2 regions of the Streptomyces sp. NPDC046349 genome follow, and region 1 is predicted to be linked to the other one. Evidence: riboswitches for the same ligand, from Rfam matches in the RefSeq annotation. Region 1 holds a riboswitch; the other holds the start of a gene.
The links. A riboswitch is a leader RNA that binds a small molecule or an ion and turns the genes downstream of it on or off. The one in region 1 is predicted to bind S-adenosylmethionine.

Region 1 (5,803 bases):
GGGTCCGTGGGAGTCCCCGTCGCACTGGCAGCCCGCCATCGGCTCGGCTCCTGCCAGGCCGCGGCCATGACCCGGTGCGTCTCCTCAGGGGTGCGCGACTGGCGGTGGGTGGACTCCCGGCCGACCTCGTCGTCGTACAGGAGGTGGTCCGGAGCCACGCCGCGCCCCACCCGGCAGGTATCGGTCTGCGCCCCGTAGCACGGCCCCGGTACGTTCCTCAGTCGCGCTCAGCCCATGCGTCGGGCATACGCCCCAGGAGTGGCTGTACGCGGGCACCCGCTCGGAGAGCCCCGGCAGCGACTCCCCCTCCACGCAGGACCGCACCGTCATCGGTGTCGGATCCCCATAGCCCATGATCCGCAGGTTGTCAGACCGCGGGGACGCAGCGGCCCTCCTCCGTGCGGTACTGCCACCTCGCGCCGTCCGCGACGAGCTCCTTGACCGCCCGGACGAAGCGCTCCACGTGCTCGTCCGGCGTGCCTGCGCCGAAGCTGACGCGGATCGCGTTCAGGGAGCGCTCGCCCGGGGCGGCCTCGGGGGCCCCGCACTCGCCCTGGGCCTGCGGCTCGCTGCCCAGCAGCGTCCGCACCAGCGGGTGGGCGCAGAACAGGCCGTCCCGTACGCCGATCCCGTACTCGGCGGAGAGCGCGGCGGCGAAGTGGGAGCTGTTCCAGCCGTCCACGACGAAGGAGATGACGCCGACCCGCGGGGCGTCGTCCCCGAAGAGGGACAGGACCCGCACGGCCGGGACCTCCGCCAGGCCTTCGCGGACCTTCCCGATGAGGCGCTGCTCGCGGGCCACGAGGGTCTCGAAGCCGGCCTCCGTCAGGGCCCGGCAGGCGGAGGCGATGGAGTAGACGCCGATGACGTTCGGGGAGCCCGCCTCATGGCGGGCGGCGGTGGTGTGCCACTCGACGTCCACCCCGCCGTCCTCGCGGCGGGAGACCTTGCGGGAGGCCCCGCCGCCGGCCAGGTACGGTTCGGCCTCCTGGAGCCAGTCGGCGCGGCCGGCCAGGACGCCCGAGCCGAAGGGGGCGTAGAGCTTGTGACCGGAGAACGCGACCCAGTCGACGTCGAGGTCCCGCACGGAGACGGGGTGGTGCGGGGCCAGTTGGGCGGCGTCCAGCACGATCCGCGCACCGTGGGCGTGCGCGGCAGCGGCGAGTTCCTTCACCGGCCACAGCTCGCCGGTGACGTTGGACGCGCCGGTGACGCACACGAGCGCCGGGCCGTAGGGCTCCCGGTCGGCGAGCGCCCGCTCCAGGGTGGCGACGGCCTCGTCCGGGGTGCGCGGGGCGTTGAGGTAGGTGACCTGCGCGTTCGTCCACGGCAGGAGCGAGGCGTGGTGCTCGGTCTCGAAGACGAAGACCTGGCAGTCGGCCGGGAGCACCGCGGCGAGCAGGTTCAGGGAGTCCGTGGTGGAGCGGGTGAAGACGACCTGGTCGCCGGGGCGGCAGTCGAGGAACTCGGCGACCGTGGCGCGGCTCTGCTCGAAGAGGTCGGTGGACAGCTGCGAGAGGTATCCGGCTCCGCGGTGGACGCTGCCGTAGTACGGGGCGTAGGCGGCCACGTCGTCCCAGACCCGCTGGAGGGCGGGGGCGCTGGCGGCGTAGTCGAGGGCCGCGTAGGTGACCTCGCCGCCGGTGACGAGCGGGACGGTGACGTCGCGGCCGAGGACGTCGAGCGGCTCGGCACAGGCGGGGTCCTGGGCGGCTGCGGCGGTGACGGTGACGGTGGCGGCGTTCAGGGATGCGGACATGGCGGTATCTCCCGGCAGGCAGGGCTGAATGGCTTCGGTGTGCCCGTACGCGGGTGCGGCCGTGCGGCCGTCCGGGGTACGGGATGATCCTCGGACGGGACGGTCGCGGTACGCGGAAGTGACCCTGGTCCGAGGGTGAAGAAGGGGCGTCAGTCGCCCTATCGCATTCGCTTGCTCACGGAAAACGCTCCTCGAGAGACCAGGACCCCTGGTGTCGAGGGATCCGCGCTTGCCGTAGGCCTTGCTGCCTACGACCTGGTCATCACCCGGGGCACCCCGCCACGGAAGGAGGGTTGCCGGACAGCAAGCCGGGGCCTAAACGCTGTCACTCGTGACCTGGTGAGCATCCTGCCACAAGATCCCCCGCGCACAAGACCCCGGTCCGCATGGCGGACCGGGGTCTGGCTCGAAACGTGGGCCGGGTCAGGCGTTGCTGGCCCTCACCCAGCGCTCCAGTGCGGTCCTGGCTGCGCCGGAGTCGATCGACTCGGCCGCGCGGGTGATGCCGGCGGCGATCTGCTCCTCCAGGGTGCCCGGGCCGGGATCGAGGGCCACGAGGGCGGCCGCCGAGTTCAGCAGCACGGCGTCGCGTACCGGTCCGGTCTCGCCGGCCAGCAGGCGGCGGGCCACGTCGGCGTTGTACGAGGGGTCCCCGCCGGCCAGGGCGGAGACGTCGACCAGGGGGATGCCGACGTCGCGCGGGTCGAAGGACTGCTCGGCGACCTTCCCGTCCCGGACCCACCAGACCCGGGAGGTCGCCGTGGTGGTCAGTTCGTCCAGGCCGTCGTCGCCGCGGAAGACCAGCGCGGACGAGCCGCGCTCGGCCAGCACGCCCGCCACGATGGGGGCCATCCGGGGGTCCGCCACGCCGGTGGCCTGGGACCGGACGCGGGCCGGGTTGGTGAGCGGCCCGAGGATGTTGAAGGTGGTGCGGATGCCCAGTTCCCGGCGGGCCCCGGCGACGTGCCGCAGGGCCGGGTGGAACTTCACCGCGAAGCAGAAGGTGATGCCCGCCTCCTCGGCGACCTCGACGACCCGGGCGGTGCTCAGGTCGAGGTTGACGCCGAGCTTCTCCAGGACGTCCGAGGAGCCGCTCGCGGAGGACGCTGCCCGGTTGCCGTGCTTGACGACCTTGGCGCCGGTCCCGGCGACGACCACGGCCGACATCGTGGAGATGTTCACCGTCCTGGCGCCGTCGCCGCCCGTGCCGACGATGTCCACGGTGCGGCCGGGCACCTCGATGAGGTTGGCGTGCCCGTACATGGCCCGTACCAGGCCGTTGATCTCCGCGACCGTCTCCCCCTTGGCGCGCAGGGCGACCACGAAGCCGGCGATCTGGGCGTCGGTGGCCTCCCCCCGCATGATCCGGTCCATCGCCCAGGCGGTGTCGTCAGCGCGCAGGTCCTGGCCGGTCAGCAGGGCGTCGAGGACGCCCGGCCAGCCACGGGCCGCCACGCTGTCGCCGCCTGCCGGGGTCGCAACGTTCATGGTCAGCTCCTGCTGCTGTAGGGGTTGCCCGTCGAATGGGTCGGAGATCAGCCTATCCAGCCCCGGTTACGGCAAAGAGCCCCGTCCGGACACTGGACGGGGCTCTCGCCGTGGCGACACCAGGACTGACCGAAATCAGTCCCTCATGCGATGGTGCAGGGGATCAGTGGTGGCCGTGGCCGGACTGGATCTCCTTGTACTCCTCCACCGTGGGCTTCGAGATCTGGTTGCCCTCGGCGTAGAAGCCCTTGCTGAGCTTCGCGCGCAGCTTCTCGGTGGCCTTCACCTTGCGCTCGACACCGTTCTCGTCGACCGTCGGGCCGATCTCGATCGGCTTGTACTGCTCGTGCGCGGTGAGGGTGTGCAGCTTGCCCTGCGGGAGCGGCTCGTGGACCTCGACGAACTCACCGTGCGGCAGACGCTTGATGATGCCGGTCTCGCGACCGTGCAGCACCTTGTCGTTGTCCCGGCGCTGGAGGCCGAGGCAGATCCGCTTGGTGACGATGAAGGCCAGGACCGGGACGACGAAGAAGCCGATCCGGACGAACCACGTGATCGAGTTGATCGACAGGTGGAAGTACTGGGCGAACATGTCGTTGCCGCCGCCGATGAGGAGCACGATGTACTCCGCGATCCAGGCGACACCGAAGGCCGTACGGGTGGGGACGTTGCGCGGGCGGTCCAGGATGTGGTGCTCGCGCTTGTCGCCGGTGACCCAGGACTCGATGAACGGCCAGACGGCGATCGCACCGAGCACCAGCGGGAAGAGCACCAGCGGGATGAACACGCCCAGGACGAGGGTGTGGCCCCACAGGTTGATCTCCCAGCCGGGCATGGCACGGATCAGGCCTTCCGGCATACCCATGTACCAGTCGGGCTGCGCACCGGTGGACACGTGGTCCGGGCGGTACGGGCCGAGGGCCCAGATCGGGTTGATCGAGGCGATGCCGGCGACCACCGCGATGACACCGAAGACCAGGAAGAAGAAGCCTCCGGCCTTGGCCATGTAGACCGGCAGCAGCGGCATGCCGACGACGTTGTTGTTCGTCTTGCCGGGGCCCGCGTACTGGGTGTGCTTGTGGTAGAAGACCAGGATCAGGTGGGCCACGAGGAGGCCCATCATGATGCCGGGCAGCAGCAGGATGTGCACCGAGTAGAAGCGCGCGACGAAGTCGCCGCCCGGGAACTCCCCGCCGAACAGGAACATCGACAGGTACGTGCCGACGACCGGGACGGACAGGATGGCGCCCTGCATGAAGCGGACACCGGTACCCGAGAGCAGGTCGTCCGGCAGCGAGTAACCGGTGAAGCCGGTGAACATGCCGAGGACCAGCAGCAGGAAGCCGAAGATCCAGTTGACCTCGCGCGGCTTGCGGAACGCGCCGGTGAAGAAGACGCGCATCATGTGCACGATCATCGCCGCGACGAAGATCAGCGCCGCCCAGTGGTGGATCTGGCGGATCAGCAGACCACCGCGGACGTCGAAGCTGATGTCGAGCGTCGAGGCGAAGGCCTCGGACATCAGCACGCCCTGCATCGGGACGTACGAGCCGTGGTACTCCACCTCGTTCATGCTCGGGTGGAAGAACAGCGTCAGGTACACACCCGTGAGGATGATGATGATGAAGCTGTAGAGGCAGATCTCACCCAGCATGAAGGACCAGTGGTCCGGGAAGATCTTGCGCATGTTGGCCTTGGCCAGGCTGTAGATGCCCAGGCGGCCGTCCGCCCAGTCCGCTACCCGCTCGCCGGCCGGCGCTTTGCGCGCCTTGTTGTCAGTGGCGGTGCTCATCCGCGCTCCCAGAATGCAGGGCCGACGGGCTCTTCGAAGTCGCCGAGCGCTTCGAGGAAGCCTTCGTCATTCACGCCGATCCGCAGCTGCGGAAGGGCGTGACCGGCCGGGCCGAAGATGACACGGGCGCCGTCGGAGAGGTCGAAGGTGGACTGGTGGCACGGGCAGAGCACGTGGTGCGTCTGCTGCTCGTACAGGCTGATCGGGCAGCCGACGTGGGTGCAGATCTTCGAGTAGGCCACGATCCCGTCGTGGGACCACTCGAGTTCCTTCTTGTCCTTGATGTCCTCCGGCTGGATGCGGACGATCATCAGGGCGGCCTTGGCGATCTGGACCTGGAAGTCGTGCTGGTGCTCGTCCAGGCCCTCGGGCATGGCGAACGTCAGCGAACCGACGAGCACGTCCTCGGGACGCAGCGGCTCCATCGTGTTCTGGTTGATGAGCAGCTTGCCCTTGGCCCACAGGGTCTTGCGCAGCTTCTCCTCGGGCAGCGGGCCCAGGTCGCGCATGATCACGACGGCGGAGAGCGGCAGCATGGCCAGCGCGCCCAGCATCGTGTTGCGGATCAGCGGACGGCGGCCGATGCCGGACTCGTTGGCGCCGTCGGCGAAGTCCTGGAGGACCTTCGCCTTGACCTCCGGCGGAGCGGCGATCTCGTGGCGCTCGTCGGCGACCTCGACGTCGGACATCAGGGTGCGGGCCCAGTGGACCGCGCCCGCGCCGATGCAGAAGAGGGCCGCGCCCAGGGTGATGCCCAGGGCGAA
Region 2 (5,803 bases), on a different contig from region 1:
GGTGCCGCCCTCGTTCGAGAACAGCCGATCAACCACCAGGTCGATCAGAAGTCCATGTCACCGCCCGGCATGCCGCCCGGAGCGGCCGCAGCCTTCTCCGGCTTGTCGGCGATGACGGCCTCGGTGGTCAGGAACAGCGCGGCGATCGACGCGGCGTTCTGCAGCGCGGAGCGCGTGACCTTCGCCGGGTCGATGATGCCCTCGGCGATCATGTCGACGTACTCGCCGGTCGCGGCGTTCAGGCCGTGGCCGATCGGAAGGTTGCGCACCTTCTCGACGACGACGCCGCCCTCGAGACCACCGTTGACGGCGATCTGCTTGAGCGGGGCCTCCAGGGCGAGCTTCACGGCGTTGGCGCCGGTCGCCTCGTCACCCTCGAGCTCCAGCTTCTCGAAGACCGCGGAGGCCTGCAGCAGGGCCACGCCACCACCGGCGACGATGCCCTCCTCGACGGCCGCCTTCGCGTTGCGCACGGCGTCCTCGATGCGGTGCTTGCGCTCCTTGAGCTCCACCTCGGTCGCGGCACCGGCCTTGATGACGGCCACGCCGCCGGCCAGCTTCGCGAGGCGCTCCTGGAGCTTCTCGCGGTCGTAGTCCGAGTCGGAGTTCTCGATCTCGGCGCGGATCTGGTTCACGCGACCGGCGACCTGGTCGCTGTCACCGGCACCGTCGACGATGGTGGTCTCGTCCTTGGTGATGACGACCTTGCGGGCGCGGCCGAGCAGGTCGAGACCGGCGTTCTCCAGCTTGAGGCCGACCTCCTCGGAGATGACCGTGCCGCCCGTGAGGATGGCGATGTCGCCGAGCATGGCCTTGCGGCGGTCGCCGAAGCCCGGGGCCTTGACGGCGACGGACTTGAAGGTGCCGCGGATCTTGTTGACGACCAGGGTCGACAGGGCCTCGCCCTCGACGTCCTCGGCGATGATCAGCAGCGGCTTGCCGGACTGCATGACCTTCTCCAGGAGCGGCAGCAGGTCCTTGACCGAGCCGATCTTGGAGTTGACGATCAGGATGTACGGGTCGTCGAGGGACGACTCCATGCGCTCCATGTCGGTGGCGAAGTACGCCGAGATGTAGCCCTTGTCGAAGCGCATACCCTCGGTGAGCTCCAGCTCCAGACCGAAGGTCTGGGACTCCTCGACGGTGATGACGCCTTCCTTGCCGACCTTGTCCATGGCCTCGGCGATGAGCTCGCCGATCTGGGTGTCGGCGGCGGAGATGGAGGCCGTCGAAGCGATCTGCTCCTTGGTCTCGACGTCCTTGGCCTGGGCGAGCAGGGCGGCGGAGACGGCCTCGACGGCCTTCTCGATACCACGCTTGAGGGCCATCGGGTTGGCGCCGGCGGCCACGTTGCGCAGGCCCTCACGGACGAGCGCCTGGGCCAGGACGGTGGCGGTGGTCGTACCGTCGCCGGCGACGTCGTCCGTCTTCTTGGCGACTTCCTTGACCAGCTCGGCGCCGATCTTCTCGTACGGGTCCTCGAGCTCGATCTCCTTGGCGATGGAGACACCATCGTTGGTGATCGTGGGGGCGCCCCACTTCTTCTCAAGGACGACGTTGCGACCCTTGGGGCCAAGGGTGACCTTGACGGCGTCGGCGAGCTGGTTCATCCCACGCTCGAGGCCGCGGCGGGCCTCCTCGTCGAACGCAATGATCTTGGCCATCTGAAGTGGTCCTCCCGGACAGCGGTGGATTGCTCCCAGGACCGCGCCCGCGCCCGCGACGGACGGCCTGCGTGCCCGGCGGTTCCTTCCCACCGGACCCTGCGGGCCTCACCGACCCGGTCCTCGTTTCAGTAGCACTCTCACTCGTAGAGTGCTAACGCCAATGATTAGCACTCGACCCCCTGGAGTGCAAGCGGCTTCGACGAAGGCCCAGGTGACACGCGAGGGGCCCACATCCCGTGTCCGGGATGTGGGCCCCTCGTAGGTCTTCCGGGTCTTCGACGGAAGACCGAGCGTCGGTGGTCGATGCTCCGGGACTAGCCGAGCGCGAGCTTGACCATGTCCGCCTGCGGACCCTTCTGGCCCTGTGAGATCTCGAACTCGACCCGCTGACCCTCTTCAAGGGTGCGGTACCCGTCCATCTGGATGGCGCTGTAGTGGACGAACACATCCGCACCACCGTCGACCGCGATGAAGCCGTAGCCCTTCTCCGCGTTGAACCACTTGACGGTGCCCTGAGCCATGCCTAACTCCCCTATTACTGGCCCTTGCGCGGGAACGCACTTCGCGTTCCCGGGTCAGAACTTGCGTCGGAACGCTTCGACCGAGGCTGAATGTATCTGCGCGAGTGCTGTCTGCAACAGGTCAATCCGACGAGAAATCTGGACACCGAGAAACATTGAAATAGAGTGAAAATTTGGCAGATTCCAGGGCAACTCGGGCCGGGCAAATTTCGCCAAAGCCCCATACCGCACCTGCACATTGACCCGATGTCGACCCTCACGCGACCCGTTCATATGCGGCGGGCAAGTCCAGCGGAGGGGACTTCCCCAACTCTACCGTGCCCAATCAAACAGAATTACCCCCTCCGCTTTTTAGCGGAGGGGGTAATTTCGGTTTACCGGGTGGGTCAGCAGCCGCCCGCGACGGCCGGAATGATCGAGACGCCGGCGCCGTCCGGCGTCACCGCCTCGAGCCCGCCCTCGAAGCGCACGTCATCGTCGTTGACGTAGACGTTCACGAAGCGGCGGAGCTTGCCCTGGTCGTCCAGGACGCGCGCGGCGATGCCCGGGTGGTTCTCCTCCAGGGACTCGATGACCTCGGCGAGGGTCGCACCCTCGGCCGGGACCTCGGCCTGACCGCCGGTGTAGGTGCGCAGGATGGTGGGGATGCGGACGTTGACGCTCATGGCGCTACTGCCTTTCCGGTAGTACGTGGAGGATGGTCAGGCCAGGCCGGCGGCGCGGAACGCGTCCAGGCTGGGGCGGATGGTGGCGGTCTGCCCGCTGTCCGCGGCCACCGCCTCCAGGGTCTTGAGGCCGTCGCCGGTGTTGAGGACGACGGTGGTCAGCGTCGGGTCGAGCTGCCCGTTCTCGATGAGCTTCTTCGTCACGCCGACGGTCACGCCGCCCGCGGTCTCGGCGAAGATGCCCTCGGTCTGCGCGAGGATCTTGATGGCCTCGACGACCTGCTCGTCGTTCACGTCCTCCACGAAACCGCCGGTGCGGCGCGCGATGTCCAGGACGTACGGGCCGTCCGCCGGGTTTCCGATGGCGAGCGACTTGGCGATGGTGTTCGGCTTCTGCGGGCGGACCACGTCGTGGCCGGCCTTGAAGGCGGTCGACACCGGGGAGCAGCCCTCGGCCTGGGCACCGAAGATCTTGTACGGCTTGTCCTCGACGAGGCCGAGCCTGATGAGTTCCTGCAGGCCCTTGTCGATCTTCGTCAGCTGCGAACCGGACGCGATCGGGATGACGATCTGGTCCGGCAGCTGCCAGCCGAGCTGCTCGCAGATCTCGTACGCCAGGGTCTTGGAGCCTTCGCCGTAGTACGGGCGCAGGTTGACGTTGACGAAGCCCCAGCCCTCGCCCAGCGGGTCGCCGATGAGCTCGGAGCAGAAGCGGTTGACGTCGTCGTAGTTGCCCTCGATGCCGACCAGGTCGCCGCCGTACACACCGGCCATGACGACCTTGCCCTGCTCCAGGTCGTGCGGGATGAACACGCAGGAGCGGAAGCCGGCCCGGGCCGCCGCGGCGCCGACGGCGCCGGCGAGGTTGCCGGTGGAGGAGCACGAGAGGGTGGTGAAGCCGAAGGCGCGGGCGGCCTCGACGGCGATGGCCACGACGCGGTCCTTGAAGGAGTGCGTCGGGTTGCCGGAGTCGTCCTTGACGTACAGCTTGCCGGTGACGCCCAGCTCCTTGGCCAGGTTGGCCGCGTCGACGAGCTTGGTGAAGCCGGGGTTCAGGCTCGGCTTCGACGCCACGTCCGCGGGGACGGGCAGCAGCGGCGCGTAGCGCCAGATGTTGTTGGGGCCGGCCTCGATCGCGGCGCGCAGGGCCTCGGGGTCACCGGTGGGGAGCTCGTAGGCGACTTCCAGAGGTCCGAAGCACTCGGCGCACGCGAAGATGGGGCCGAGCTCGAAGCGGGTACCGCACTCGCGACAGGAAAGGCCCGTGGCAGGTCCGAGATCGACAGAGGTGGCGACAGTCTGTGCAGCCATGATGGCGAGGCCCTTTCTCCTCATCTTCCCCATGGCGCATTTCGCCATGAGACGGAATTGGCACCTTCCCTAGCCGGGGACCTCGCTGACGAGCGCTGCTGCGCGATCGCGAGAACCGACTGGAGGGTTGCCGGGGCTTCAACGGGCCGTGTCCCTCTGCCCCTCTGGATGAGCGGTATGGCACCGGCACACGCGCTCTGTGGCGCGCCGGTGCGTTTGTACGCGGGGGACCCCGGCATGCGGTGGTCCTTCGCGTTGTTCAAGACTGTAACCGAAGGGACGGGCGGTTGAGACAGCCGTCCGAAACGCGAGATGGATCGCATAACGGCCCATAACGCCGACGAGCAGGGAGTGCTGAGGGTGCTGGAAGAGGTGGAGCGCTGGCTGGCCGACCGCTCCTGGTCCGCCGCCGACCGACCGCTCGACCAGCTGCTCGACCTCAAACGGGCGGCCGGGACCACGGTCAGCGTGGTGCTGCCCGCGCTGGACGAGGAGGCCACGGTCGGCGCGATCGTCGAGGTCATCCGGCGTGAGCTGATCGAGGGACTGCCGGTCCCGCTCGTGGACGAGCTGGTCGTGGTCGACTCGGGCTCGGCCGACCGGACCGCCGAGGTCGCGGCGAAGGCCGGCGCCCGGGTGGTGCACCGCGACGAGATCCTGCCCAGGATCCCGGCGCTGCCCGGCAAGGGCGAGGTGCTGTGGCGCTCGCTGCTGGCCACCACCGGCGACATCGTCTGCTTCGTCGACGCCGACCTGCGGGACTTCTCTGCCTCCTTCGTCTCCGGGATCGTGGGCCCGCTGCTCACCGACCCCGGCGTGCAGTTCGTCAAGGCGATGTACGACCGGCCCCTCGGGGACGCCCCCGGCCAGGGCGGACGGGTCACCGAGCTGGTCGCCCGCCCGCTGCTGAACCTGCACTGGCCGCAGCTGGCCGGCTTCGTCCAGCCGCTGGGCGGCGAGTACGCCGTACGGCGCTCCCTGCTGGAGCGGCTGCCGTTCCCCGTCGGCTACGGGGTCGAGCTCGGCCTGCTGGTCGACGCGCTGCACACCGTCGGGCTGGACGCGCTGGCCCAGGTGGACGTGGGCGTGCGCCTCCACCGCCATCAGGGCGGACAGGCGCTGGGACGGATGGCCGCGGCGATCTACCGCACGGCCCAGGTACGGCTCTCTCGCGGGCACCTCGTACGGCCGGAGCTGACGCAGTTCGAGCGGGGCCCGGAGGGCTTCGTGCCGCACACGTACGCCGTGGACACCGAGGAGCGGCCGCCGATGCTGGGCGTGAAGGAGTACGGACGGCGCCGCGTGGCGTGACGTGTCCATACGTTTGAGCGAGCGCGGGCCGGGCTAGGTTCGCCGCATGGCTTCTCAGGTACTCGTCGCGGCGAACCGCGGCCCGCTCTCCTACGCCCTCTCCGACGACGGCACGCTCAGCGCCCGGCGCGGCGGGGGTGGTCTCGTCTCCGGACTCTCGGCGGCCCTCGCGGAGCAGCCCGGGGCATTGTGGATCTGTGCGGCCCTGTCGGACGCGGACCGGGAGGCGGTCCGCCGGGACGTCTCCGAGCCGGGCGTCCGGATGTTGGACATCGATCCCACGATGTATGACGACGCGTACAACGGCATCGCGAACTCTGTGCTGTGG

Region 2: it holds a riboswitch for S-adenosylmethionine, as region 1 does, so the genes downstream of both, thrC (threonine synthase) here and ACZ6JS_RS07225 (aminotransferase class V-fold PLP-dependent enzyme) in region 1, are expected to answer to the same signal.

The regions. Positions count from the first base shown of each region.
Region 1 is NZ_JBVJFK010000002.1:777,417-783,219, reverse strand. It holds gene ACZ6JS_RS07225 (aminotransferase class V-fold PLP-dependent enzyme) at 368-1,759, opposite strand; SAM riboswitch class IV at 1,980-2,096, opposite strand; gene trpD (anthranilate phosphoribosyltransferase) at 2,183-3,247, opposite strand; gene qcrB (cytochrome bc1 complex cytochrome b subunit) at 3,411-5,039, opposite strand; gene qcrA (cytochrome bc1 complex Rieske iron-sulfur subunit) at 5,036-5,803, opposite strand, start outside.
Region 2 is NZ_JBVJFK010000006.1:23,631-29,433, reverse strand. It holds gene groL (chaperonin GroEL) at 45-1,664, opposite strand; gene ACZ6JS_RS15460 (cold-shock protein) at 1,982-2,188, opposite strand; gene ACZ6JS_RS15455 (MoaD/ThiS family protein) at 2,575-2,853, opposite strand; gene thrC (threonine synthase) at 2,890-4,188, opposite strand; SAM riboswitch class I at 4,182-4,339, opposite strand; gene ACZ6JS_RS15445 (glucosyl-3-phosphoglycerate synthase) at 4,525-5,475, shown strand; gene ACZ6JS_RS15440 (alpha,alpha-trehalose-phosphate synthase (UDP-forming)) at 5,522-5,803, shown strand, end outside.